2 regions of the Bariatricus sp. SGI.019 genome follow, and region 2 is predicted to be linked to the other one. Evidence: a T-box and tRNA genes for the amino acid it is inferred to sense, from the RefSeq annotation. Region 2 holds a T-box; the other holds one or more tRNA genes.

Region 1 (15,315 bases), on a different contig from region 2:
ATATGGAATATATACTGGCAGCAAAAATGCGCTGCAACAAATTATACATCGGGATTTCCAATCCTGACAACATGCACACCAGAGATTCGGTCAATGATGTCAATCGAAGCGAACCTTCTGCTAACCCGTTGTCTTATTTTGAACGGTATCAGATGATCAGAGGTGCGATGCAGGAATTTAAGGTTCCGGAAAGTGAATACGATATTATTCCGTTTCCGATTAACTGTCCGGAATATCTGTTACAGTATACTCCGAAAGATGCAGTATATTACCTGGGAATGTACGATGAGTGGGATGAAGAAAAATATAAGATACTGCGAAGTCTCGGGCTTAATATAGAAGTGCTGTGGCACAGACCATTAGAGGAAAAAGGAATCACTGGTGCCATGGTACGAAATTGTATTGCAATGGAACAAGAGTGGGCGAAGTTCGTGCCGAAAAGTGTATATCGATATCTGACAGAAAATGAGATGGATAAAAAGATAAAAAGACTGGAATTGATGCGGATAGAGGAGAAGATGAATGCGTGTTTTTAGTATGTCTGCTTGCTTCTTTTGTAGTATAATGGCAGAGACTGATGTGAGATCATGATATAAAAAAGAAACGGTGTTTCATGTGCACCGTTTCTTTTGTGGTATAATAAATTTTAATCTACGAATTTTACTGCAGTTCCGTATGCCAGAACTTCTGCTGCGCCCTGTACGATGGAGCTGGAAGCGTAGTGGATATTTACCACAGCATCTGCGCCCATTGCAGCAGCATCATCTGCCATACGTTTGGTAGCAACAGCTCTGGCTTCGTTCATCATCTCTGTGTAGGAGGTAAGTTCTCCACCGACCAGTGTCTTGAAGCTGTTCATGATGTCCTTACCAAGATGTACGGATTGAATCATAGTACCTCTTACTAGTCCGATCATCTCAAATTTTTTTCCTGGAATATAATCCGTATTTACTAATATCATACCTGTTCTCCTCTCAAGATATAATTGTATTATTTTATTAATACAATTATACTATAAAAATGAAGCAAAGACAATATGCAATATAGCTGATTTATAAATTTAATACATCCTTAATGGTATAAAAGCCAGGTTCTTTATCAGCAAGATAAGCAGCGCAGTCACAGGCACCGCGTGCAAAGCATTCCCAGTTGTAGGAGTGATGAGTGATTTCCAGACGCTCTCCCATTCCGCCGAAGAATACGGTGTGGCTGCTAGGAATATTGCCGGCGCGAAGAGAGTGGTAGCCGATAGTTCCGGGAACTCTCGGAGAGGCACCTTCTCGACCGTATACGGCGATGTCATTCAGTTCTTTGCCAAGGGCATGGGCCATAATCTCGCCCATTTCCTTCGAAGTTCCACTTGGAGCATCTTTCTTCCACTGGTCGTGCATTTCTAAAATCTCAATATCCAGATCATTTCCGGCGATCGTTGTTACCATTTCCAGTAATTTATTCATGATATTGACCAGTTTTGAAGTGTTTGCTGCATACAACATCGGGATCTGGGAAGCAGCATCCTGAAACCGCTGCATCTCTTCTTCGCTAAATCCTGTAGTGCCGCATACCAATGCCTTTTTATGTGCGATTGCCAGATCAAGGACTTCCATAGCGTTCTCTTTGGTAGAAAAGTCAATGATGACATCACAGGAATCGATGACGCTTTCCAGATCATCCACAACCGGGACACCTATTTCTTTTCCGATCATAGCAACCATTCCCAGATCACTTCCTATGTAATCACGCCCCTTTGGAGCAACGCCGGCAACCAGTTCCATATCCTCTCTTTCTGCTGCAACCTGCGTGATTAATTTTCCCATTTTTCCCCGTGGACCTACTACAATAACTTTCATAAATGTAAACTCCTTTCGCATACATGATATGACTAATTATGTCTATTTTATCACAAAATATAAGAATCACAAAGGAGTTTTCTTGACATGAAAATGTGCATAATGTATAATAAATTATAGATTATCAATAATTAATAATCTATAATAAACAAATTTCTAGAGAAGTGCCTTGTATCAAATGCTAACGAAGAGGTTATTGAGAAAAGGTGCGGGGAAAAAGGAGGATGAGTAATAATGAGTACTCAAACAAAAAAGAAGCTCCCTATGGGTTTTTGGGCATGCTCTACGACAGAGATTTTTGAACGTTTTGCTTATTATACCGGACGTTCTATCCTGTTAGTTTTCGTAGCAGCAAGTGTAGCATCAGGTGGTCTTGGTCTGTCAGAAGGAACCGCTGCGACCATGCAGTCACAGTTGACAGCATTTTCTTATGGACTTCCGATTCTGTGTTCCATTATCTGTGACCGTCTGATTGGCGCAAGGTATACCACCCCAATTGGTATGGTTCTCTGTGGCGTTGGTTACTGGATTGGATCTATGGCAACAAGCAGTGGAATGGTATATGCGATGATCTGGTGTATCAGTATCGGTCTTGCATTCTATAAAACTGGTCCGTTGATTGGTCGTATCGTATCCAGTGATCAGCTTAACAATGCATATTCTGTTCGTTATGGACTTGTTAACATCGGTGCATTTGCAGGCCCATTCCTTGCAGGTATTCTGTATCAGGATGTATTCGCAAGTGGAGATATGATGGGATACAGACCATGCTTCAAGATTGCAGCTATCCTGATGTTCTTAGGAGCAATCTGGTTCACCATTGGAACACGTTTTATGGGTGAAGCAGGAAAGACACCTTTCAAGAAAGAATTGACAGAAGAAGAGATTGCCCGTGAAGCAGAGTTGAAGGCAAAGAATAAAGAAGAAAAGAAGATGCCTTATACAACAATTGAAAAGAAGAGAATTGCAGCAATCATTCTGATCTGTGTATTTGCTATTATCTTCTGGATCTTCTGGTATCTGGCTTATCTGCCGGTATATTACTTCTGGGGTGAAAATGCAAACTGGGTAGTTGGAGGCTACAATGTACCTCTTACATGGTTTGATGCTGCAAATGCTTTATTCTGTGTATTAGTTGGTATGTTTGTAACACCAAAGCTTTGGAGTTACCTGGCAAACAGACCGAAGGGTGATATGAGTATTTACAAGAAATGTGCATTAGGTATTGGTACTCTTGGTGTTGGATATCTGTTCTTTGCATTGATGGATATTATCCGTGGTGATGGACAGATCAGCTGTCTGTGGCTTTTAGCTTTTGCAGTTCTGATTACATTGGGTGAGATGTTCTTCTCTCCACTGGGAAATGCATTTATCGCTAAGTATGCACCAAGCCGTATTTACTCTACAATGCAGTCTGTATGGGGACTTGCAATATTCTTCGCAGCAATCAGTTATGGATATGTTTATAATGCATTATTCGGAGGAGCTATTAAGTTCACGACCGCATGTATTATCATTGCAGTAATCGCATTTGTTGCTGTCGCACTTTTGGTTATCCTGGATAAACCATTAACAGCACTGGTTGAGAAGAAAGATGACGAAAAATAGAGTGGATTATTAGAATATAATTATGTACAATGATATTAGGATTGCGGGATTACATATGGAATGCCTGTCAATCCTAATATTATTGGGGAGAAAAAACCCATAATAACAATTATTTTAGGAGGCGTAATACAATGAGTATTCCTGAGAGATTAACAAATTTACGTGCAAAAATGGCAGAGAAAGGAATCGATGCTTATATCGTTCCAACTGCAGACTTTCACCAGAGCGAATATGTTGGGGAATATTTTAAGGCAAGAAAGTATATTACTGGATTTTCTGGCTCTGCAGGTACAGCAGTTATCACAAAAGATGAAGCCCGTCTTTGGACGGATGGACGTTACTTCATTCAGGCAGCAAAGCAGTTGGAAGGTACAACTGTAGAATTAATGAAGATGGGAGAACCAGGAGTACCGGAACTCACAGCATATCTGGAAGATATCCTGAAAGAAGGAGATACTCTTGGGTTTGATGGACGTGTGGTTTCTGTCGGAGAAGGACAGGAATATGCAGACATTGCAGCTAAAAAAGGAGCAAAGGTCGAGTATCATGAGGATCTGATCGATCTGATCTGGGAAGATCGTCCGGAACTTTCCAAAGCACCTGCATTTTCTCTTGGAATTGAGTATGCAGGCGAATCCGCAGCAGATAAGCTTAAGAGGACTCGCGAGGAGATGGAGAAAGCCGGAGCAAATGCACATGTGCTCACGACATTGGATGACATCTGCTGGACACTGAATATCCGTGGTGATGATATTGAATTCTTCCCGTTACTTTTATCTTATGCCATTATTAAGATGGACTGCATGGAACTCTATGTTGATGAGAGTAAGCTGGATGATGATATCAAAGCTTCGCTGGCAGAACTGAATGTCAACCTCCATCCATATAATGATATCTATGAAGATATCCGTACGTTGGATGAGAATACGGTAGTTATGGTTGACCCAAGTAAGTTAAATTATGCTCTGTATAATAATATTCCGGAAAATGTTAAGAGAGTAGAAGAGAGAAATCCGGCGATTCTTATGAAAGCAATGAAGAATCCGGTAGAGATTGAAAATATCCGTAAAGCACAGATCAAAGACAGTGTTGCGCATGTAAGATTCATGAAATGGTTGAAAGAAAATGTGGGCAAGATGAAGATCACAGAGATGAGTGCTACAGAAAAACTGGATGAACTCCGTGCTGAGATGGGCAACTTTATCCGCCCAAGCTTTGAGCCGATTGCTTCTTATGGTGAACATGGTGCGATCGTTCACTACACATCATCACCAGAGACTGATGTTGAGCTGAAAGAAGGAAGCTTCTTCCTGACTGATACGGGTGCAGGATTCTGGGAAGGTTCTACAGATGTTACAAGAACTTATGCGCTTGGTGAAGTAACACAGCAGATGAAAGACGACTTTACTTTAGTTGCAATCAGTAACCTTCAGCTTGGCAGTGCGAAGTTCCTGGAAGGATGTACAGGTATGGTACTTGATATCCTGTCAAGAAAACCATTCTGGGATCGTAATATGAACTTCAATCATGGAACCGGACATGGTGTAGGATACCTTCTGAACATCCATGAAGGACCTGCTGGTTTCCGTTGGAGATATCGTAAGGGAGAGACAGAGGTGTTGCGTGAAGGTATGGTTATTACAGATGAGCCGGGAATCTATATCGAGGGCTCTCATGGTATTCGTCTGGAGAACGAACTTCTCTGCTGTAAGGGTGAGAAGAACGAATATGGACAGTTTATGTATTTTGATGCGATTACACTGATTCCAATGGATCTGGATGCAATCAATCCTGATATCATGACAGCAGAAGATAAGAAGCTCTTAAATGATTACCATAAGAAAGTATATGATACCATTTCTCCATATCTGAATGATGAAGAAAAGGAATGGCTTGCGAAGTATACCAGAGCAATCTAATCCAAATGGCCTTATATATAAAAAGTACTGGAGTGCGTTGTGTTGAACAATGCACTCCAGTACTTTTTATACATATGATAAAGACTGCAAAATGATACATGATTATATATGCGGGTTAATAATATCGAAAGAAAATGGGAAATCTTTTTCACACATGTGATTATCCCGCAACATCTTATCAATCGAAAGCTTATAATGTGAATATATAATATCACAGATTGCATGGCAATCTTTTGTAGCATAGATGTCAAAAAGTTCTTTGTGTACTTTGTATTGCTTTCCGGTTACTTTTGAACAATCATCTACTTGACAATAGAAAGAAAAGAATGATACAAAATCTAATGCGTTCCAAGCGCTGACGAGATATGGCATATGCGCTTCGTTAATCAAGATTTTGTGAAACTCATTATCGTAAATAATTGATTCTGTATAGTCGGAATCATCCATATTCTTCATGGATTCTAATACATCCTCCATCTCTTTGAAGGCTGCATCGGAGATGGTGCCGGCACATGCACGAGCAGCAGAAAGTTCATAGGTTCCGCGAATCAGAAGAGCTTCGATGACATCTGAAAGAGAAACGTTGCGTACAGAACAGCCAACATTTCGCGTATATTCAATCAATCCTTCCTGTTCCAATTGGCGAAGTGCTTCGCGAACAGGGCCATGACTGACTCCAAATTGAGTAGCAAGTTCAGATTCAGTAATCCGCATACCAGGTTCAAGTTCATGATGTAATATTTTTTTTCGTACGGCGTCTGCGACCTGTTCCCGCAGCGTCTTATGATGAATAATGTTTTTCATAGTGACAATAATCCTTTTGTAAAAATGTATACTTGAAAAAGTATATAAATTCATATTTATATAATATCATAAAAAAGTGGGAATAAATAGAATTTATATACATATTTTTTTATTATTTTTCATTTTCAGAGATTTAAAATCCGATGGCAGATAAATGGGAAATTAGTGCTTGCATTATAGATTTTAATTGGGTAGAATGATTATATCGGGGTATGGCTCAGTTTGGTTAGAGCGCACGGCTGGGGGCCGTGAGGTCGCAGGTTCGAATCCTGTTACCCCGATTTTATTTTTTTATGCCACGGGATGTCAATGATAAATTAAAAAACAATATTAAAGGAGGTATGTTATATGTTACATGAAGTAAAATTTCAGTCTTTTAATGAGCGGGATGAGGTCTATGGCTGGGTATATGTTCCTGCTGCCAGGCCAAAAGGGATTGTACAGATCATCCATGGATTTGGTGAGCACTCAAGAAGATACCTGCACATGATTGTGAAGTTTCTGGATGCCGGATATATTGTAGCTGCAGATGATCATGTTGGACATGGAAAGACGGCATTGGAGAATGATACCTGGGGCGACTGGGGCGACAAGGGATGTCATACCATGATGGAAGATGAGCATACGTTGAAGGAAATGGTATGTAAGATGTATCCAGAACTGCCATATTTTATATACGGTCATAGTATGGGGTCATTCATAGCAAGAGATTTTATTGCAAAGTATGGTGATGAGTTGGCAGGCGTAACGTTGTGCGGAACTGCAGGAGTATTTCCGGGAGCAGAAGAGTCAGAAAAAGTGTTGAAGCAGGTCGTAGCTGAGGGAAAAGGAAAAGAATCTGACCCATCTTATGCAGGAGCATTAATGGGATGGATGTGTGAGAGATGTGGCGAAATTAAGCTCGGGAATGAATGGATCTGCTCAGATCCATATGTGCAAGAAGATCATGCAATGGATCCGTTCGATGCATTTACAAAACCAACAACAAACCAGTCTTTGTTATATTTTGTCCAGATGATGTTGGTAATCACTGGAAAAGAGTGGGCAGAAAAAGTTCCGGCGAAACTTCCGATATACAATATTGCCGGAAATGAAGACCCGGTTGGAATGTATGGAAAAGGGGTATGTGAAGTCAGCAACTGGCTGTATGAGACAGGTCATAAGGTTGAGACAAAGTTATACTCTGGCTATCGGCACGAAATCCATAATTATTCAGATATAAAGGATGAAGTAGAAGACGGAATTGTAGCATTTATGAATAAGAATCTGTAAAACAGACAGAAAATCAGTTTTTCACAGAATTCAGACGTTGCAATTTACATAGAAAAATACTATAATTTTTTTATCTCATCTTTTATCAGAAAAATAAAGAAAAGCAGAGGTATAGATTATGAAAAAAAGAGTTGTAGTTGCATTAGGACACCGTGCCCTTGGTACAACGCTGCCAGAGCAGAAAGAAGCAGTGAAGAAGACAGCAAAAGTAATCGCAGATCTGATCGAAGCTGGTTATCAGGTAGCTATTACTCACAGTAATGCACCACAGGTTGGAATGATCCATACAGCGATGAATGAATTTGGAAAAGTACATCAAGATTATACAGCAGCACCAATGTCTGTATGTTCTGCAATGAGTCAAGGATATGTCGGGTATGACCTTCAGAATGGAATTCGTGAAGAATTGTTGAACCGAGGAATTTACAGAACTGTCAGTACAATACTTACACAGGTAATCGTAGATCCATACGATGAGGCTTTCTATACACCAACCAAGATATTAGGCCGTTATATGAACGTGGAAGAAGCGAATGAAGAGCGCAAAAAAGGAAATTATGTTGTGGAAGAGCCGGGAAAAGGTTATCGTCGTATCGTATCTGCCCCGAATCCAGTAAGCATAGTAGAGATTGATGCGATTAAAGCTCTTTTAGATGCGGATCAGATTGTAATTGCCTGTGGCGGAGGTGGAATTCCTGTCCTGGAACAGGATCATCATCTGAAAGGTGCAAGTGCTGTCATTGAGAAAGACTTAACTGCAGGTAAGATGGCAGAAGAAGTTGATGCGGATGAATTGATTATTTTGACCAGTGTCGAGAAGGTTAAGATCAATATGGGCAGAGAAAACGAAGAGGAGCTGGGAGAGATCAATCTGGAACAGGCAAAGCAGTACATGGAAGAAGGCCATTTCGGAGAATACAATATGCTTCCAAAACTCAGTGCATCCGTAGAATTTATTGAAAAGAGAGAAGGAAGAAGTGCGTTGATCACATCTTTTGATAAATTAAAAGATGCATTAAAAGGAAAGACCGGAACATTGATCAGATAACAGGCGAATATTTGGATAAAAATGGGACATACTACTTGAAAAATATAAGGAGGAATGACCCATGAAAGCCAGAGTAAATGATGGATGTATCTCATGTGGTGCCTGTGTTGCTGCCTGCCCGGAAGTATTCCGGTTTAATGATGACGGAGTTGCAGAGGCATACACAGATGTAGCACCAGAATACGAAAGTACAGCAATTGAAGCAAGAGATGGATGTCCAGTAAATGTCATAGATATTGATGAATAGCTGGATTCGGATAGTCCAGAATATGAAAACCCGCATATACTACAAGTAAGTAGTGGATGCGGGTTTTGTTATGGTGACAAAGAAGGTGACGATGGCAGAATCTGCGGTTTGAATATGGGTGGTGTGGATATGCGTCTGTGTGAATTGGAGAATAAAGAAGTGATTAATGCATGTGATTGCAAAAAACTAGGGTACGTGGTAGATCTGATTATAGATGAGTGTAATGGATGTATCGAAGCACTGGTGATTCCAAAGGCAGGAAAGATCTGTGGCTTTTTATGTGATGGGTCAGAATATATTATTCCTTTTAAATGTATCAAAAAGATTGGGCCAGATATTATTCTGGTTGAGATACATGAAGAAAGAAAAAAATAACATTTATAGAACTTTTTTTGACATATTTCATAGTTTTATATCAAAATATGACAATTATATGCTATAATAATAACATTAGTGTATTAACGTGAAAAAGAAAGGAAAAGATATGGCGAGTCAGGTAATAGAAATGGCCTGCCCAGGATGTGGGGCACGCGTCACAACAAGTCAGACGGTCTGTGATTTTTGTCACAAACCGATTACAATCTCAACATTCAACAGTGTATATTCTATGCCGATGCCGGAGGTGAATAAATATGCAGGAGCATACCGAAAAGCATTGGCCGATTATCCGGATGATCAGCAATTGAATACATCAATTGCGATGTGTTATCTGAAGCTTAAGCTGTACGATAAGGCACTGGAAGCATTTGAAAAAGCAATGGAGGATAATTTTGATAATTCAGAGACATTTTTTTATGCTGCCGTGTGTTTATTAAAAGGAAAGAAAGCATTTGTACAGCAGCGTCCTACAATCAATAAGATTGAGGAGTATATTCAGGCAGCAACGATGATTGAACCGTTGGGAATCTATTATTATTTTTGGGCGTATATCAAATATGATTACTATAAGAGAAAATATTTGAATACAACACCAAACTGGCAGGATATGCTGGCACAGGCAGAGGCGTACGGATTATCACCATATGATGTAGATCAGTTATATGGTGTATTAGGCGTGGATCGTCCGGCAGATTTATAGTTATTTACGAATGAGAATAAAAAACTAAAAGAAAAAAAGAGGAGGGCACAATTATGGGATGTGCAGAAATGATTGGCTATGCGTTAGGAGGAACAGCAGCAGTTGCAGAGCAGAAGGCAAGATTGGAGAATATGAAGAAAGGAAAGACGGAAGAGCAGAAGAATGTAATTGACTTCTTTATGAATCTGTATGCCGGATGTGGCTGCGGTGTCGGCTCCAGAGGAGCAAAGATGACCATGAATCAGTATCAGCAGATTGTATCGAATAAGTTATATTCATTGAATCTGAAGCAAAGAGCGATGGACAAGATCGGTCTGGATGAAAGCGAGATCAATGAGATTCCGCCAATTGTTCTGAGCGGCTATGATTTTGATTCTAACGATGTGCTTGTGCGAGTTATTGATGATGTGGCGGTATCATCAAGATTCAGTGTTTCATGGATCTTCTTTAGTGCAACACAGCTATATGCTTATACATATACATTTGAGACGATCAGTGATAATACCTGGGAGCAGACGCAGGATTTCTTCTATCAGGATATTACCTCATTTACAACATTGCAGAAGGTTGTTGAGAAAATCGATATCACCAGCACAGGATGTATCAAGAAGGGTGAAAATATCATGAAGAATAATTATATCGTAGACAGCCTTAAAATTATTGTTCCTGGTAATTCATTCAGTTTTTCTATGCGTAACAACGAATCATTGGAGCAGAGTATTCAGGCTGCGAAAGCAATGCTTCGTGAACGTAAATTTGCAAAATATTAATTACATAGGGAGAAGGGGGAGAACTGTGCCTTTGGCACAATTCTCCCGTTTTATATAAATATGGAAGAAAAATATTATGTTGAAGGTGTAAAAGTTGCATATTCAAATATTCCAAAAGCACCGTATAACCCTTTGAAGCGGCCAGAGATACATTATACCAGATTCTGGATTGCATTGATTGGTTTCATAATATTAATGATTGCAGGGGGATTCGCAGGAAGGTATCTGTTCAGTGACAGCCAGAGACCGGTGATATTTACAGTCTGCCTGTGTTTTGGCATGGGTGTGATATATATGATGTTAATCGCAAAGCGGGCGATTATCTGGCTGGTACATCTCTATCAGAATAAGGCTTCTGATGAGATGCGCCTGCAGTGTGTATTTGAACCCAGCTGTTCGGAATATATGATTCTTGCAGTTGAAAAATATGGTGTGATACGTGGTGTTCATAAAGGTATTAATCGGCTTCGAAGATGCCATGGACCAAACTGCGGAGTGGACTATCCGTAGAATGATAAGAAGAGAGGGCGTAAGACGGTATGACAGAGAATCAGATTTCAGTGGAATATTTACAGAGCAATGAAGCGGTTGCGATGGGAGCAGTGGAGATCACGGCAATCCCGGATATTTCAGTTATTGATGGAAAGAGAATGGATGTTGATGCTGTAGTCGCAGAATATAAGCGAGATATGGGACAGCTTTTAAGTGAGATTTACCAGCATTATAAAGAAGAGAGTACAGTTGCGGGTCAATATAAGGATATTGCGCTGGAAATGATCTGGACAACGGAAGAGGTCAAGAATCAGCCGTATAAAGCGCGGGTGAAGATGTATTTCGTTGTGCGTGCGATTGATGTGGCAGAACCGAACGCGATTCGTCTTGTAAATGGGCTGCTCTCTATTATTAAATCAACGGTTGAGCTGCAAAAATATGAATATCAGGATGTTACGGCTGTAGAGTTGCAGAAAGAGATGTATCGTATAAAAGATACTGCAGTTAAAGCATTGGTAAAGGAAGAGCGGATAGAGAATCTTCAGAACCAGATTCTTCCTTATTGCTATGCGTATGATCGTATTACAGATACCGGAAAAGATCTGAGTTATATTCTTAATACGTTGATACATTATCCGGATTGTGCATTATCTGTTCAATTGATCCCGACGGTATTTGATGCAGGTGAGATGGCGGAGTTGAATAACGTGCTTCAGATAGTTGATTCTCTGGGACATGGAGTTATGGATATGGGAATGGCTAATGTTACATTTGCTATGGCGCAAAAGCAGGCAGATAATTACCGTTACTATGTACAACAGAACAACAGCCCTCTGTTCTTGTATAATATTCTCGTCTATGGGGATGCTCAGGCAGTGCCGAATATCGCAACACGTGTATATGGTCAGATTACGAATCCGGAAGCGCCGGTCAATATGAAGCTTCTGGATCTCTATGCAGATGAAGTGCAAAAGGACAGTAATCTGTATCCACTACCATGGGCAGTAAACGAGATTCTGACAGGTGCAGACCGCGATATGAATATATGGAATAGTGGAAACTTCAGTCAAAACTATTACCGACTGCCATATATTATTACTGCAGAAGAAGCCTGCGAATTGTTCCGCCTTCCGGTGGGAAGCGACCGCGTGTCTGCCGGACTTCCGGTAAATGAGGCAGGGAAATCAAGTAAAACGTATGCCGATAATATTATCAATGCCGGGGATATTGAGATTGGTGTGCTGAAGTCATCTTCGAGGGGAGATAAGATTGGAATCTCCCTAAAAGATCTGGCAAAACATATGTTGGTGGTAGGAACTCCTGGCTCTGGTAAAACAACCTTTTCTGTAGGATTGTTAGATCGTCTCTGGAAAGACCATGGAATTCCATTCCTTGTAATTGAACCTGCAAAGAATGAATATCGCGCACTGGTGCAGAGTATTCCGGAACTGCAGGTATTCACCCCTGGAAAGAATTTTATATCACCGTTTGTATATAATCCATTTATTCCACCGAAAAATGTGAAGTTGGAGACGTACAAATCTACACTTAAGACAGCATTTGCAGCAGCGGTTTCCATGTCTACACCGCTGGATAAGATATTTGAGGAATCTATTAATAATTGCTATTCGGATTTTCGATGGCTGGATACCTATACCAGTGATGATATGGGAAAAGTATTCAATATCACAGACTTTGTTAAATGTTTTCAGGAAACGTTTGATGCGATCGGATACACCGGGGATGCGAAGAATATCGGGCGTGCCGGAGTGGTCCGTCTGAATTCACTGGTCAACTTGTTCGATAATTATTATTCAATCCCGATTGAAGATATGTTGAAAAAACCGACGATTATTGAGTTGGCAGCGATTGAAAACAGCGATCAGAAGGCACTGATTATCTCGTTGCTGTTACTTTCTATTCTGGCCTATGTAAACAGCAATTATGTAGGCGAAGGAGGCCTGAAGAACGTCATCTTATTGGAGGAGGCCCATGTGCTTCTGGATGCAGATACGAATGCAGGACAAGGGGATGCCAATCCAAGCGCAATTGCGCAGGGACTGGTAAAACGCATGTTAGCTGAGATCCGTTCGTATGGAGTTGGTCTGGTGATCGCAGATCAGTCTCCAAGAAAAGTATCCACAGATGTGGTAGCCCTGACGGATATAAAAGTGGCATTTCGTCTGGTGGAGGCAACAGATAAGCAGATTCTGGCAGATTCTGCAAATATGGATGAAGTGCAGACAAAGCGTCTTGCAAAACTAAAACCAGGTGAAGCGTTCTTCTTCTTTAACAAGTTGGAAGAACCGGAGGAGATCAAGACACCGGATTATCGTCTGCAGAATAAGATCAGCATCTCATTATCTGACGACGGCATTAAAGAGCTGTCGACTTATTGGAATGATAAGCAGGAGAAATTGCGCCCTTATCCAGAATGTCCATATGTCAAATATTGTAATAAGACTTGTGATTATAACCGCAGGGTATTAGCAAGAGAAGTGGCACGGCGTATCTTTAACCGTAATTTCACGCCGGAATCAAAAGATTTTGAACTAGTAAGGCAGATCATTCCGAGACTACGTCCTTTGATTCAGGCAGAAATCAATAACGAGGTAATGGATAATGAATTAGTTGCTTGTGTAAAGGTTCATCTTTTTAGAAAGATAAAATATAATACCAGAATCGAAATTCATGATGCAACCATTCAGGCGAATCTTTCGAAAGCATAGGTGGGAAGATGTTAGATTATAGAGAAATGAACGACCTGCAGGAGTTCGGCTATCGTCCATCATCCCGTGATATTTTTTCTGATGTACAGCAGGAAGTGCAGGATATACCTGATGATATAGAAGGATATTATGCGGAAGAATATCAGGATGTGCAGCAGGAAGTGCAGGATATACCTGATGATATGGAAGGATATTATGCAGAGGAATATCTGATGCCTGAAAATGAGATTCAGGATATTCCGGAAGATATCATCGGTGATGAACCGGATTACTGGGAGATGGCAGCACCTACACCAGTCAGTGAAATGCATGAACCAGAACCGGATGTTAATATTCCTGGCTCGCAAGTGGCGAAAGATGTAGAAGTCGGGGCACCGGGAGAGACGTTCAATGAAGAACAGGATATGGGTGTTCCAGGGGAAGATTTTCAGGAAGAGGAAGACATGGATGTGCCGGGAAGCCAGGTGGATACGGATGAAGATATGGATGCACCTGGTGCTCACTATGAGACGAAAGAGCAGCAGGAAGGGAATGATTGTCGCGATATCAGTGAGATTATGGAGGCATTCCAGTCTGAAAATTGGGAAGGACTCTCCGATGATGCCCGCAAGGAAGCGATTGATGAGTTGAGCGAATATGTGGCGCAGGATCTGAATATAAAGGATAAACCGAAGATAGAATTTTATAATAATGAAGACAGCGGAGATTTTGGAAGTTACTCTCCTGACGAAAATACCATTTATATTAATGAGTTCAATATGGATAATGCGGTGGAGACAGCAGATACGATTACCCATGAAACAAGGCACTGTTACCAGCATGAGTGTGCCGATCATCCGAAGACAGAACAGGATTATGCATTCAGAGATAATTTCGATAATTATGTCACACCAGATATGGATTTTGAAGGGTATGAAGATCAGATCGTAGAGGCAGACGCACGTGATTATGCACAGGCATACAGAGATATGATTTCGTAATGTGCCGGAAAGGAAAGTTTATGAGAGAACAGATATTTGAATATCTTGTTGAAAAGGAAAATCAGACGCCAAAACTGGCTTCTCAGATGTGCGATAAATTGGAGAAACATCCAGATATTATGGGTGAACTATACCAATATATTCAGACGGGCAAGTTTGAGGAGGAGCATCCGGTAACAGTAGAGGGTTATACAGCAAAGATGCTGGAATCGACGACCTATTTAAAGCCTGTTGGAGCATATAATTATCTGATTTATCTTCGCAATAAACCCGAAACTGCATTGGCAAAGTTGAAGCAGGGACTGCCATTACGATAAGGAGGATGTACCATGGATGAATTTTCAGAAGATATGGATTTTGATGTGGACACGGATGTCGATGTAGATATGGATGTCGATGTGGACATGGATGCCGATATGGACATGGATGTCGATATGGATACAGATGTAGACATGGATATCGATGATGATATCGATGTGGATACAGATGTAGACATGGATATTGATGAAGATATAGAG
Region 2 (15,315 bases):
TATCCGTCATCTGCGGGAGAAGATGAGTGCACCGACCGGGAAATCAGATTTTATCAAGACAGTTTGGGGAGTAGGTTATAAGGTTGAAGAATAACTATCGTAAGTTAAAGGTCAGTATATTGCTCCAGACGGTATTTGTCACGGCAGTGACGGTTCTGGTCGGCGGATTTTTGCTGAATTACGTGATCGACGGTATTTATAATGACAGTTTTGCCAAAATATTTGTCAATTGTATGATGGCGTTCAATATGAATGAAAGTCAGGCGAAAGACCTGTACTGGAAATTAATCGGGGACAACAAGATGTTCTTTATGATTGTTGGTTTCCTGTTACTTTTTGCGCTATTTTTCTATGTGGCACTTTCTAAGATGACCAGGTACCTGGATCAGATTGGATATGGAATTGAAAATATTGTGTCAGAATCTACGGAGCCGATTCATCTGATTACGGAATTAAAACCAATTGAAATTCGTCTGAATGAGATTAAGGCAACTTTGAAGAGGCAGGAATTAGAGGCGGAGGAGAGTGAGAAGAAGAAAAATGATCTGGTACTTTTCCTGGCACATGATTTGAAGACGCCGCTTACATCGATCGTTGCTTATCTCAGCATGCTGGACAGTCACCCGGATATGCCGGAAGAAGAGCGGATCAAATATACCCATATTGCCATGGAAAAATCTCTCCGCCTCGGGGAGCTGATCAATGAATTTTTTGATATTACCCGTTATAATCTTCAGAATATTGAGCTTGAGCCGGTAGAGATCAATCTGTCTTTTATGCTGGAACAGCTGGCAGATGAATTATATGGTGTCTTGCAGGAGAAGAAATTATCCTGTGAGGTTAACGTTGAAGAGAATCTGATGGTATACGGTGATCCGGATAAACTTGCCAGAGTATTTGACAATATATTAAGAAATGCAATCGCATATTGTTATGCAAACACGGTGATTCGGATAGAAGCCCAGATGAAAAAGGGAGATGTAGAGATTATTTTTACCAATCAGGGCGATAAGATTCCGGGAGCAATGCTCCAGACGATATTTGAGAAATTTTACCGGGTGGATGGTTCCAGATCCAGTGGAACCGGCGGTGCAGGGCTGGGACTGGCCATTGCAAAACAAATCGTAGAGTTGCATGGTGGGCTGATCCGTGCGAAAAGTGATGATCTGAGGACACAGTTTATTGTAACTTTGCCATCAAAGACAGAGAAGGAAGAGGGAGCAGCAGATGAAATTCATACACATCGCAGACGTACATTTAGGGGCAAGACCGGACGCAGGAAGCGCATACAGCGCAAAGAGAACAAAGGAAATATGGAATAGTCTGAGAAGGATTATTGAGGTATGTAATGAAGAAACTGTAGATCTTCTTCTGATTGCGGGAGATCTGTTTCATCGACAGCCATTGTTGCGAGAATTAAAAGAAGTAAATTATCTTTTTGGTTTATTAGAAAATACTCAAGTTGTACTGATTGCAGGAAATCATGATTATGTTAAGAAAGATTCTTATTATAGAAGTTTTCAGTGGGCAGAAAATGTTCATATGATTTTAACCGAAGAAGTTACCAGTGTCGAGATACCGGAATTGTCGCTGGCAGTGTATGGATGCAGTTATCATACGAAAGAAATCCCGGAAGGACGATACGATCACGCCTGTCCTGAGAAAAAGCAAAAGTATGAGATATTGCTGGCACATGGCGGAGATGAGAAGCACATTCCGATTCAGAAGAATCAGGTGATGTCTCTTGGGTATGATTATGTGGCATTAGGTCATATTCATAAACCACAAGTGATCGTTGCGGATCGAATGGTATATGCAGGAGCCTTGGAGCCAATTGACAAGAACGATACCGGCCCACACGGTTATGTGTCAGGGCAGATGTCGGAACAAGGATGTCAGATAAGCTTTGTACCAATGGCGTCCAGAGAGTACATTCATCTGGAGGTGCAGGTTCATAAAAAAATGACGGGGAATGAACTGAGAATGCAGATCGCATCTCAGATTCAGGAACGAGGCATACAGAATATATATAAAGTGGTCGTAACAGGGTTTCGGGATCCAGATATCATCTTTGATTTGGAGGATATGGACACTTATGGAAATATCATAGAGCTGACAGATGAGACCAGACCGGCATATGAATTTGAAAAGCTTATGGACCAGAACCAGGATAATCTTCTTGGACAATATATTAAAAGCCTGAAAGATTATGAGGAAGACAGCATAGAATATATGGCATTATGTGAAGGTGTGCAGGCACTGATGGAAACGAGAAGAGGCTAGATATGATAATTCAGGAATTAAGATTAAAGAATTTTGGGAAATTTACAGACAAGTCCATACAATTAAAAGAAGGTATGAACCTTATGTATGGCGAAAATGAATCCGGTAAATCTACGATCCATACCTTTATCAAAGGGATGTTTTTTGGAATGGAACGAGGCCGGGGAAGAGCGTCTGTTTATGATACATACAGTATCTATGAGCCGTGGGAGAATCCGAATTATTACGCTGGCTCATTGAGATTTCGAGTAGGGCAAAAGACCTTTCGACTTGATAGGAATTTTGACAAATACTCAAAAAAGGCAGAATTAATCTGTGAAGATGACGGAGAAGAATTGTCGGTTACAGATGGAGATCTGGATGTATTATTGGGAGGGCTGAATGCCGGAAATTATGAGAATACGGTATTTATCGGTCAGTTAAAGATAGAGACCGGTCAGTCTCTGGGAATAGAATTAAAGAACTATGCGACAAATTATTATGCAACGGGAAATAGTGAACTTGATCTAGGTCGGGCATTGCAGTCTCTTCAAGAGAAAAAGAAGCTTCTCGAGCGTGATGAGAAGAATTATCTTATGAAAAAGCAGCAAAAAAGGGAACGGATGGAACAGGAAGCTTCTTATGTATGGAGAGATATCCATCACCTGGAAGAAGAGTGTGAACGCATTACAGGAGAATTAGAATATCGTCAGAAAAAGGAGAAGGATCAGGAAGAGAATCGGCGGAAGATTGATGAACTCAGGCCGGCAAAATGGAGAATTCACCCGGTTGAACTCTTGCTGTTTGCTGTGTTTGTGATACTTGCTTTTGCGTTGATCGCAAAACCATGGAATTATCTGGTCGCAATTGTAATTTTTCTTGCTTGTGGATTATACACCTGGAATCGGATGAAAGTGGGGAAAAAGCAGGAAAAAACAGCACCTGAGATTTTGCTGGAAGAGATTACACCAGAAGAAGAGAAGATTCCGTTAGACAGACTTGTCTGGGAAAAATCACATGTGGAAGAGGAATTGAGAGAAAAGCAGGTTCAATACAGTAATTTACAAGAACAATTGACAGAATTAGATGAAGTCAGTGAGGATTACCGGGAATATGACAGAAAGCGCAGAGCCCTCCAGTTGGCTATGGATCAGCTGAATAATCTGTCTGCAAAATTGCAGCAACAGTTGAAGACGGTGCTGGATGGGAAGGCATCGGAGATCCTGGAATATATTACGGATGGAAAATACACCAGACTTTTTATTGAAGAGAATCTGCATATGAGTGTTATGGCAGAAGGAAGAAAAGTTCCAATGGAGCAGTTGAGCAGGGGGACGATAGAACAGATATATCTTGTCCTTCGCCTTGCAGCAGGCGAGCTATTGTTTGAGGAAGATTATCCGGTGATTCTGGATGATACGTTTGCATATTATGATGAAAATCGATTAAAAAAAGTGATGCAATGGCTGAGCATTCATAAGAAACAAGTCCTGATCTTTACCTGCCAGAAGAGAGAAAAACAACTATTGGAAGAACTGAATATCGCCTATCATGAGGAGATCATATAAAAGGAGAGGAAATCTGGTTAGATTTCCTCTCCTCTGTTATATTTATCCACAACGTTATGGATACGATCTACTGGGTTCAAGATACTGCTGATAGATCCATCATGATTCAATGTATCGATCATGAGTGCAATATATTTACTCATATCACAGTTGATATAATAAGGACGTTCCAACAATTCTGGTGTCTGATAGATTAGGTTGGTGGTAAGAATTGCGTCGATAGTTCCTTCTTCATATGCTTTGTCGAATTTGTCGAGTCCGTTTGTGAACAGACCGAATGTTGCGGCAGCAAAGATTCGTTTGGCTTTGCGCTGTTTCAATTGACGGGCAACATCCAGGATACTGTCTCCAGAAGAAATCATATCATCCAGAATAATGACATCTTTGCCTTCGACAGAAGAACCTAAAAATTCATGAGCAACAATTGGGTTGCGTCCATCGACGATCTTGGTGTAATCACGTCGTTTATAGAACATACCCATATCAAGATTCAATACGTTTGCAAGGTAGATCGCACGTCCGGTAGCACCTTCATCAGGACTGATTGCCATCATATGTTCGCTGTCAATCTGCAGATCTTTAAAACGGCGAAGAAGACCCTTGACGAACTGATAAGTCGGGCGCACCGTTTCGAATCCATTAAGTGGAATTGCATTCTGAACTCTTGGGTCATGAGCATCAAATGTAATGATATTGTCGACACCCATACGGACAAGTTCTTGAAGTGCAAGTGCACAATCCAGAGATTCCCGATTGCTTCTTTTGTGCTGACGGCTCTCATATAAGAAAGGCATGATGACATTCAGACGTCGAGCTTTTCCTCCAACTGCAGCAATTACACGTTTCAGATTCTGGTAATGATCATCCGGAGACATGCGGTTGGTGTGACCGGTCAAAGAGTAGGTCAGACTATAATTGCAGACATCAACCATAAGATATAAGTCTTTTCCACGGATAGATTCATTGATAATACCTTTGGCTTCGCCGGATCCAAATCGTGGAACTTTTGCATCAATAAGATAGGTATCTCGTTCATAACCGTTGAAGACAACATCGTCTTTATAGGCAGAGCCATCTTCCTTTCTCCATTTTACAAGATAATCGTTCACCCTATTGCCCATCTCGGTGCAACCGTCGAGAGCAATAATTCCAAGTGCTCCGACAGGTATGTTTTCTAGAATGCGATCATTACGGCGTAACATCATTTGTACCTCCCAGGTTTAATAATTTTTTTTGGATGCGGATATCGTCACCAGTCAGCCTCAGAATCGTATAATTACTGCTGATCCGGGAAAAAGTCCGCTCTGAATAGATTGATTTTATATCTTCCAACGCGAGGTTGGTAGAGATAATAGTAGATTTCTGTCTTAATATACGTTCGTTCAGACAGCTGAACAATTGTGATACCGTGAATGTATTGGAAAACTCGGTTCCCAAATCATCAATAATCAGAAGATCACAATCGTAGATCAGTTCTTGAGCCTGCAAATTCTGTTCCTCTTTTTTACCAAATGTGTTCTTTGCCAGGATATCAAATAATTGAGCTGCAGTAAAGTATACAACAGAAAAAGAAGTATCCATCAATTCCTTGGCAATGCAGTGGGAGAGGAAGGTTTTGCCGACCCCGGTGTCGCCATATAATAGAATATTGTGAAATTCATCGGAAAATGTATCTACGAAATCATGACATACCTTTAATGCGGTCTGCATGGATTCCAACGAAGATCTTCCTGTAAGAGGATCTATGTGGTTGTTGGAATAATAACTTAGAGAACAGGTAGAAAAGTTCTCTTTATCCAGGACTTCCTGTAAATTGGATTGTGTATATAGAAGCTCCACGATTGCCTGCTTGAAACAATGGCATTTTTCAGTTCCAATATAACCTGTGTCCTGACAGTCAGGACAGTTGTAATGGAGCTCCAGATAATCTGCCGGCAATCCATGGGATTGAAGAAGCCGCTTTTTCTGTGCAATCAGGAAATTCAAATCCTCTTTTAAAGAAGACAATGCCTGACTGTCTCCGTCAAGGAGTCGGCGTGCTTTTTGAACACTCATGGCAGAGATAGATTGATCCAGCTCTTCTAACTCTGGAATGAAAGAATATGCCTGCCTGTAGTGTTCCCTGAGTTGATGTTCATTATCCAGTTGTTTTTGTTCATAAGTACGCATCAATTGATCGTACTGAGAATTGGAAAGTGCCATGCCGGGGAAAATCTCCTTGCGTTATGTATTTATTGCTGAACTAACTTGCGCTCTAAATCGTTCATATCGTATGAGCGACCATCGAAATTGTTGAACTTTGTCGTCTTTATATGCTTGTCTGGTTTTGTGGCCTGAGCTGTCTTCTGCTCTTTTGATTTTAGATAATCGGCATCCAGTGCCTCGATATCTTTTAGATAATGTACATTCTTGCTTCGCCAATTCTTTAAAATGGTATCTGTATATTCAAAGTTAGGCTGATGAATCGTATTCATCGTGCGGTTGCATGCTTCCAGAATAATGTCCAAAGTGAATCCGTATTCTTCATTCCATTTTTTGATATAAGTAATCTCTGAAGCAGCAGGTGCACGTCCCTTGATTCCATATGCGTTCAAGACAGAATAACAGTTCTTGTTATACGCTACGGTGCTTGCTTTTGCATCGGAAACGGTCGTGATCTTCTGCTCGTTCCAGGATAAAGCAACTTTTTGGATATAATGCATGCTTTTATGACCATTTTCCACACAGTATTCAATTAAATACTCAATTAATTCTGCAGACATATGCAGAGTATCAAAAAAGTATGTAATGGTATCAATATCAACAGCAGACAAAGTCTTACCGAGATACTGTTCGGCAACGAAAAGAAGCTCTTTGAATTCCTTGCGTTCCTTGCGACTTCTGTATTGCTGTATGTTAGGCACAGCGGCAGAATCATTGTCGGAGACAGCTCCTGTGTCGGAAACAGTCATAGTGGCTGCAGCAGAATGAGCAGATGTCTCTGATGTCTCTGCCTTGCTTCTGCCAGTATCTGCATTATGCTCTTCGGTATGGTCACAGTAGTCCAAAAGTCCTTGATTCTTCCAGTACTTCAGTGCGCGCAGTACATCCTTTTCTGTACATTCCAGGATATCAGCAATCTCAGAGATGGACAGCATTCCAGAAGCTTCATTCAAATGGCGCAAAAGAAGAAGATATACTTTTACATATTCGCCGTTTGCCTTGATCATATAACGGTCTATAAATTCATTCTCCAGCACAGTAGTATTTCCCTGTGCATAATTAGTAAGGGTCAATTTCTTCATAATTCTTACGCCAGTCCTCCTCGTTGGTTCCATACACATTTTTAGAAATATCGTAGAGATATTATAGCACCAGAAAGACAGGGACAAAAGAAATTTCTGACCCAAAAATCAAGTTTTTTGTGGATAAAAATCTGTGGAAAATGTGGATAACTAGCGTTTCAAAAGGTCTTCGCCAATATTTACAACGTCTCCCGCTCCCATAGTTATCAACAAGTCTCCTTTTTGACATTTTTCCATACAGAAATCTTCAATCTCTTTAAATGATGGGAAATAATAAGCGTCACGTCCATTTTCGATTAATGCATCGGCAATATCCTTGGAAGATATTCCCAGGGTGTCTGTCTCTCTTGCGGCATAGATGTCGGCAAGGATGATATGATCGGTATGCGATAATGCTTCCACAAACTCAGGGAATAAAGCCTTGGTTCTGGTATAAGTATGTGGCTGGAAAATGCACCAGATCTCTCTGTGAGGATAATTCTTTGCAGCCGTCAGGGACGCGTTGATCTCTGTTGGATGATGTGCGTAATCATCAATAATTGTAATTCCGTTTATATCACCTTTGTGTTCAAATCGACGGTTAGTTCCATGGAATTCTTTCAGTCCTTTTTTCATGGTTTCCACAGGGATATCCAGAAGATCAGCGGCAACTATTGAGGCCAATGCGTTAGATACATTGTGGTCACCATTGACGGAAAGGGAAATCCTGTCAACAAATGTTCCAGATTTTACCAGATCAAAAGATGCCTCACCTAAGTTATTATGGGAGATGTTGGTAGCACTGTAATCCATGGAACTGTCATTTCCATATACAAGAACCCTGCATTTCAGGCCATCAATGATCTCTCCCAGGTCTGGAATATTGCCATTGATGATTAAGGTCCCGTCTTCTGGCAGGAGTTCAGCAAATTTACGGAAAGAATTGCGGATATCAGCCAGATCTTTAAAGAAATCTAAATGATCTTCATCAATGTTCAAAATGATACCGATCTTCGGGAAAAAGTGAAGAAAGCTGTTGGTATATTCGCATGCTTCTGTTACAAATAATCCAGAATCTCCTACGCGGATATTACCGCCAATTGCCTTTAAAATTCCTCCGACTGAAATGGTAGGATCCATCTCGCCAGCAAGCAGAATATGAGAAAGCATAGATGTCGTTGTTGTCTTGCCATGTGTTCCCGATACGGCTATCGGAACGTCATAGTTGGTCATCAACTGCCCGAGAAGCTCTGCTCTGCTTAACATAGGAAGTCCTTGTTGTACGGCAGCCTGAAATTCTTCATTATCTTCATGAATTGCGGCGGTGTAGACAACAACATCAATTCCCGGGATGATGTTGGATGCTTTCTGTCCGTAAAAAATGTTGGCGCCCAGCTTGGACAGGTGGTCTGTCAAGGCAGATTCTTTGTTGTCAGATCCAGATATGGTAAAGCCCTCTTTTAAGAGAATCTCGGCAAGACCACTCATGCTGATACCGCCGATTCCGATAAAATGTACGTGTGCAGGCTGATGAAAATTAATTTTATACATAAGATACCTTCCTTTTTCATGAATGTTCTATTTTTATAAAAAAATAGTCATAAAAGTATTTCTCTATCCATATTATTATATACATATATGAGAAAAAAACCAAGTCGTAAATATTTGTGATATTTTAATAAAATGTTCACGAAAAATTCATTTTTTTTGTAAAATTTGTTCACTACTAAAAGAAACTGTGGTATAATGTGAACGACAAGATTACTGAGAAGGGGTGATGACATGAGAAAAAAAGAGATGATAGCAATGCTGCTGGCAGGAGGACAAGGAAGCCGCTTAGGGGTTCTTACAGCAAAAGTTGCGAAGCCGGCTGTTGCTTTTGGAGGAAAATATAGAATTATTGACTTCCCGCTCAGCAACTGCATAAACTCAGGAATTGATACGGTCGGAGTGCTAACGCAATATCAGCCATTACGATTGAACACACATATTGGAATTGGAATTCCATGGGATTTGGATCGTAATTTTGGAGGAGTTACGATTCTACCTCCTTATGAGAAGAGCAGCAACAGCGAATGGTATACCGGTACGGCGAATGCGATATACCAGAATTTGGATTATATGGAGACCTTTAATCCAGACTATGTATTAATTCTGTCAGGTGACCATATTTATAAGATGGATTATGAGGTTATGCTTGATTATCATAAGGAGAATAATGCAGACGTGACTATCGCTGCAATGCCTGTACCATTAGAAGAGGCAAGCAGATTTGGCATTGTGATTGCGGATGGTGACGGTAAGATATCAGAATTCCAGGAGAAGCCACCACAGCCAAAGAGCAATCTGGCATCTATGGGTATTTATATTTTTAGTTGGCCAGTATTAAAAGAAGCGTTGCTCGCGTTAAAGGACGAGCCAGGATGTGATTTCGGTAAGCATATTATTCCGTATTGTCATAATAAGGGACAACGGTTATTTGCATACGAATACAACGGATATTGGAAAGATGTTGGAACGTTAGGATCTTATTGGGAAGCCAATATGGAATTGATCGATATTATTCCGGAGTTCAATCTTTATGAAGAATTCTGGAAGATATATACGAACAGTGAGATCCTTCCGCCACAGTATATTTCCGGACAGGCAGTGATTGAAAGAAGTCTGATTGGAAATGGTTCTGAGATTGGCGGTGAAGTACGTAACTGTGTCATTGGTTCGGGAGTAACCATAGAAGATGGTGCCGTTGTCAGAGATTCTATCATTATGAAAGATACGAAGATCAAGAAGGGATGTGTCATTGATAAGTCAATTATCGCAGAGAACTGTGAGATTGGCGAGAATGTTACATTGGGAATCGGCAGTGATGTACCGAACAAACTTAAGCCGGCGATTTATTCATTTGGCCTTGTAACAATTGGTGAGAATTCCGTGGTTCCGGATGGAGTTCAGATTGGAAAGAATACTGCGATCAGTGGTGTTACGACAAGAGAGGACTATCCGAATGGAATACTGGAAAGTGGAGAGACATTAATAAAGGCAGGTGAACGAGCATGAGAGCAGTAGGAATTATTTTAGCAGGCGGAAGTAACAACAAGATGCGTGAACTGACTCAGAAGAGAGCAAGTGCAGCGATGCCGATAGCAGGAAGTTATCGTGCGATTGATTTTGCTTTGAGTAATATGTCTAATTCGCATATACAAAAAGTAGCAGTGCTGACTCAGTATAATGCGCGTTCATTGAATGAACACCTGAATTCATCAAAATGGTGGGATTTCGGAAGAAAGCAAGGGGGGCTGTATGTATTTACCCCTACGATCACAGCAGATAATGGATACTGGTATCGTGGAACTGCTGATGCGATTTATCAGAATCTGGATTTCCTGAAAAGATGTCATGAGCCGTATGTGATCATTACGTCGGGAGATGCTGTATATAAAATGGATTATAACAAAGTGTTAGAATACCATATCAATAAGCGGGCCGACATTACGGTGGTTTGTAAGGATTTGGGGCCGGATGAGGATGCCAGCCGTTTTGGAACGCTGAAAATGGATGAAGATATGCGCGTTTTGGAATTTGAAGAGAAGCCGATGGTTGCAACTTCGAATACCATATCAACGGGAATCTATGTGATCAGAAGAAGACTGTTGATAGAATTGATTGAGAATTGCGCAGAAGAAGACAGATTTGATTTTGTAACTGATATTTTGATCAGATATAAGAATCTGAAAAAAATATATGGTTATAAGATAAAAGATTACTGGAGCAACATATCAACAGTGGATGCTTATTATCGGACGAACATGGATTTTCTGAAACCGGAAGTAAGAAATTATTTCTTCAAAGAGCGTCCTGAGATCTACTCAAAAGTGAGCGACTTGCCGCCAGCGAAATATAATCCTGGTTCGGTGGTTAAGAACAGTCTTGTGGCGAGCGGAAGTATCATCAACGGTACGGTAGAGAATTCTATCCTTTTCAAGAAGACGTTTGTCGGAAATAATTGTGTCATCAAGAATTCAATTATCCTGAACGACGTCTATCTCGGTGACAATACATATATTGAGAACTGTATTGTAGAGAGCCGCGACACGATCAGAGCAAATACACGTCATGTTGGGGAAAATGGTGTGAAGGTAGTTGTGGAAAAGAACGAGAGGTATGCACTATAGTGCAACGGCTTGGAAGAAAGGGGCTAGAAGAAAAATGCAAATCACAGATGTACGCGTGCGTAAAGTAGCAAAAGAGGGAAAATTAAAAGCAGTGGTTTCAATTACTATGGATGAAGAATTTGTAGTACATGATATCAAAGTTATTGAGGGCGAAAAAGGACTCTTTATTGCTATGCCAAGTAAGAAGGCTTTGGACGGTGAGTATCGGGATATTGCACATCCGATTAATTCAGGAACAAGAGAACGCATTCAGAACATTATTCTTGAAAAATATGAAGAGGCATTAAAAGAAGAACCAGCTGAGGAATAAGAAGGATAAAAGAAGAGGGAGTGCTCCCTCTTCTTTTTTGATGAATTTGGGACGGGGGTTTTTTCAATTTCCTCCGTCCCAAATTAAAATAACCCTGTCCCTTTTTATAATTCAAAATGTAGGAGTTTGTGTGTGTTAGGATGCTGAAATTCTAGTTTATAGGCACACAGACAGATTTCTTGCCATTCGTTCCGTTCGCTGCAATGGGGATTATACTTGGTGTCCCCGATGATAGGACAGCCGATATTGGCTAATTGTACACGAATCTGGTGATGGCGGCCGGTATCCAGATGGATGTCAAGTTCAGTTGGGGACGGGGGAAAATTCAAATTCCTCCGTCCCAAATTAAAATAACCCTGTCCCTTTTGGATGATTTTGTAGGAGAGTCTGGCAATTTTTGCCCCTTTTGTGTTGGCGGTGCAAATTTTGGAGGTGTTGGTTTTTGTATCTTTTATCATGTAATTTTCTAGCTTGCCTTCATCTTGAGGGGGGCATCCGTCGACAAGGGCACGATAATATTTGCCAAATCCCTGGGAAGTGAGTTGTTTGTTTAGTTCTTTTGCGGCAAATGGAGTCTTGGCAAATACAAGAATTCCTTTAACTGGCTGGTCTAAGCGGTGAATTACTGCGAGGTAGGGTTCTCCTTGGGAAGGATTGGATTGATATATGTGATTTTTTAATAAATTTACCATATCGGGACTGCCGATTCGTTTGCTTTGAGTTGCGATTCCGTGGGGTTTTACGCATACAAGGATATGGGAATCTTCGTATAATATTTCCAGAGTATTTGCTGCCATATATAATTCTCCTTGACTTTGATTCTTTTCGCTCTTATCATTTAACCATAGTGTGAAAGAATATGCAAATGAAACGAGGAAGAATGTTATGGATTATATATTGTTGATAGTAGGGTTTGTTCTGCTGATTAAGGGCGCGGATTTTTTTGTGGATGGAAGTTCGAGCGTTGCAAAAATACTGAAAGTTCCAACAATTATTATTGGACTTACTGTTGTGGCTTTTGGAACCAGTATGCCGGAACTATCGGTCAGCGTCACGGCAGCAATACAGGGGAGTAATGATCTGGCGGTTAGTAATGTTTTGGGGTCAAATATATTCAATCTTCTGGTAGTGCTTGGCTGTTGCGCGTTAGTGAATCCAGTGCAGGCAAAATGGTCTTTGCTAAAGAAAGAATTTCCTTTCTCAATTTTTATCGCGGTAATTTTGCTTTTGCTGGATTCGGATTTTTCCATTGCAAAAGTTTTAAGCAGAGAAGGGACTTTTGTTCTTGGAAGATGGGGCGGACTTTTATTTCTGATATTATTTGCTGTATTTCTCTATGCGACGGTAAGAGATGCTCTTGCGTCAAGAAATGAAGTGTCTGAAGTGGAAGAGGATTATAAAGTGATGAGTCCGATGAAAAGTGCATTATATATAATCGGAGGGCTTGCTGGGATTGCGCTGGGTGGCGATCTGGTTGTAGACAGTGCTTGTAATATTGCTGAAACATTCGGGCTTAGTCAGACCTTTATTGGCTTGACAATTGTGGCCCTTGGAACCTCTCTGCCGGAATTAGTGACTTCTATGGTTGCGGCAGGGAAAGGCGAAAATGATCTTGCAGTGGGAAATGTGGTTGGCTCGAATATATTTAATATATTGCTGATTTTAGGAATATCTTCTGTAATCACACCGATTACATTGGATGTTACAGCGGTTTATGATACCGTCTTGTTAATTGTAGCAAGTTTGATCGTTTATTTTTCGGCAATCAGCAAGCGAGAGATTCGAAGAACAGAGGGAGCTTTGTTTTTGATTGCCTATCTGGCGTTTTTTGTGTATATTTTGATTCGATAGTGGCATGTTTTGTCTTGACAAATAAAAAACAATGGATTAAAATTACGTTTAATCGAATAACCTGCTGGCAATGATGGTTGCAGAAGGCAGGATGGGTGAAGAAGAGGAATAGTAATTACGGATGCAATTCTACAGAGAGGGAATCCTTTGGCTGAAAGATTCTTGTATTGATAAGTAATGAACCTACCTTGGAGCCCCTGTATGAAAGTACAGCGTGACACTAGCGTTAATGGTGGTGAGAGAGAGCTGCGAGAGGGTCGCAGTTAACTAGGGTGGTACCGCCGAGCTTTTCGGTCCCTTTGATGGGAACGAGAAGCCCGGTGTTTTTTGTTTTATTTAAAGTCAAAACATTTGACAAAGAGCAGATTGGTTCCCGGCTAAAATTATCGTGGGGCAAGGGCCCTGCTGGAAAAGAAAAGGAGAAGAGAAACATGGCAAAGGAAAAATTAGTAAAAAATATCACACCACGTGATGAAAATTTTGCACAATGGTACACAGATGTTGTTCGTGAAGCACAACTGTGTGATTATTCAAGCGTGAAAGGATGCTTGAATTATCTGCCAAATGGTTATGCAATCTGGGAACTGATTCAGGCAGATCTGGACAGACGTTTTAAAGAGACAGGTGTGGAAAATGTATATCTGCCAACCTTGATTCCGGAAAGTTTGCTGGAAAAAGAGGCTGAACATATCGAAGGATTTGCACCGGAAGTTGCCTGGGTAACTCATGGCGGTATGGAAAGATTGCAGGAAAGAATGTGTATTCGTCCTACATCTGAGACGTTGTTCTGTGATTTGTGGGCTAAGACAGTTCGTTCTTATAGAGATTTACCAAAAGTATGGAATCAGTGGAATTCTGTTCTTCGTTGGGAAAAGACAACAAGACCGTTCTTACGTTCAAGAGAATTCTTGTGGCAGGAAGGTCATACTCTTCATGCAACCTATGAGGAAGCTGAAGAGAGAACGATTCAGATGTGGCAGGTATATAAAGACTGCTATACCGAGACGATGGCAATGCCTTTCGTAGCAGGAAGAAAAGCAGAACATGAAAAATTTGCAGGTGCACAGGATACCTACACAATCGAAGCGCTGATGCATGATGGAAAAGCACTACAGTCCGCGACCAGCCATTTCTTCGGAAGTGGATTCCCAGATGCATTTGGCATTAAATATGTGGATAAGAATAATCAGCTTCACAGTTGTTACGAGACTTCCTGGGGATGGTCTACCAGAAGTATCGGCGGCCTGATCATGGTACATGGTGATGACGATGGATTGGTTCTTCCTCCACACGTTGCACCAGTTGAATGCCGTATTATTCCAATTGCACAGCACAAAGAAGGCGTGCTTGACAGAGCATTTGCACTGCTGGATGAATTGAAAAAAGCCGGTTATAGAGTGAAGATTGATGATTCTGATAAGAGTACTGGATGGAAATTCTCTGAGCAGGAAATCCTTGGTATTCCTACCCGTATCGAGATTGGTCCAAAGGATATTGAGAAGAACCAGGTTGTAGTCGTACGTCGTGATAACCGTGAGAAGATTGTAGTATCTCTGGACGAAATTGCCACAAAATTACGTGACATCTTAGAGCAAGAACAGCAGGATATGTATGACAGAGCAAATGACTTCTTACAGAGCCATATTGATACAGCAACAACGATGGACGAAATGAAAGAAAAATTCCAGGCAAACCGTGGTTTCGTAAAAGCTTGCTGGTGCGGAGATCCAGAATGCGAAGGTGAAGTAAAATACGTCACAGGTGGAGCTGCGACCAGATGTCTGATTGAAGATGAAGAAATGATTTCAGACAAATGTATCTGGTGCGGAAAACCAGCAAAACACATGGCATATTGGGGCAAATCATACTAAGCTCCTTAGTTGGGGACG

Evidence for each region. The T-box of region 2 lies ahead of proS (proline--tRNA ligase). A T-box ahead of a tRNA ligase gene usually reads a tRNA of that ligase, here a tRNA-Pro.
Region 1: it encodes a tRNA-Pro, which carries the amino acid that the T-box ahead of proS (proline--tRNA ligase) is inferred to sense. The anticodon was not compared.

The regions. Positions count from the first base shown of each region.
Region 1 is NZ_JBNPOQ010000008.1:58,918-74,232, reverse strand. It holds gene ACQRD1_RS06755 (nicotinate-nucleotide adenylyltransferase) at 1-536, shown strand, start outside; gene ACQRD1_RS06750 (YbjQ family protein) at 647-961, opposite strand; gene dapB (4-hydroxy-tetrahydrodipicolinate reductase) at 1,053-1,850, opposite strand; gene ACQRD1_RS06740 (peptide MFS transporter) at 2,085-3,458, shown strand; gene ACQRD1_RS06735 (aminopeptidase P family N-terminal domain-containing protein) at 3,590-5,377, shown strand; gene ACQRD1_RS06730 (GntR family transcriptional regulator) at 5,480-6,181, opposite strand; tRNA gene ACQRD1_RS06725 (tRNA-Pro) at 6,388-6,462, shown strand; gene ACQRD1_RS06720 (alpha/beta fold hydrolase) at 6,530-7,453, shown strand; gene arcC (carbamate kinase) at 7,572-8,501, shown strand; gene ACQRD1_RS06710 (ferredoxin) at 8,563-8,748, shown strand; gene ACQRD1_RS06705 (PRC-barrel domain-containing protein) at 8,878-9,123, shown strand; gene ACQRD1_RS06700 (tetratricopeptide repeat protein) at 9,233-9,826, shown strand; gene ACQRD1_RS06695 (hypothetical protein) at 9,880-10,596, shown strand; gene yidD (membrane protein insertion efficiency factor YidD) at 10,657-11,106, shown strand; gene ACQRD1_RS06685 (ATP-binding protein) at 11,136-13,817, shown strand; gene ACQRD1_RS06680 (hypothetical protein) at 13,826-14,797, shown strand; gene ACQRD1_RS06675 (hypothetical protein) at 14,818-15,114, shown strand; gene ACQRD1_RS06670 (hypothetical protein) at 15,127-15,315, shown strand, end outside.
Region 2 is NZ_JBNPOQ010000005.1:112,382-127,696, forward strand. It holds gene vanR (VanR-ABDEGLN family response regulator transcription factor) at 1-94, shown strand, start outside; gene ACQRD1_RS04570 (sensor histidine kinase) at 84-1,322, shown strand; gene ACQRD1_RS04575 (metallophosphoesterase family protein) at 1,228-2,283, shown strand; gene ACQRD1_RS04580 (ATP-binding protein) at 2,286-3,830, shown strand; gene ACQRD1_RS04585 (ribose-phosphate pyrophosphokinase) at 3,848-5,032, opposite strand; gene ACQRD1_RS04590 (ATP-binding protein) at 5,019-6,032, opposite strand; gene ACQRD1_RS04595 (DnaD domain protein) at 6,062-7,114, opposite strand; gene murC (UDP-N-acetylmuramate--L-alanine ligase) at 7,265-8,644, opposite strand; gene ACQRD1_RS04605 (glucose-1-phosphate adenylyltransferase) at 8,876-10,150, shown strand; gene glgD (glucose-1-phosphate adenylyltransferase subunit GlgD) at 10,147-11,265, shown strand; gene spoVG (septation regulator SpoVG) at 11,300-11,575, shown strand; gene ACQRD1_RS04620 (RluA family pseudouridine synthase) at 11,680-12,372, opposite strand; gene ACQRD1_RS04625 (calcium/sodium antiporter) at 12,461-13,426, shown strand; T-box leader at 13,516-13,728, shown strand; gene proS (proline--tRNA ligase) at 13,858-15,297, shown strand.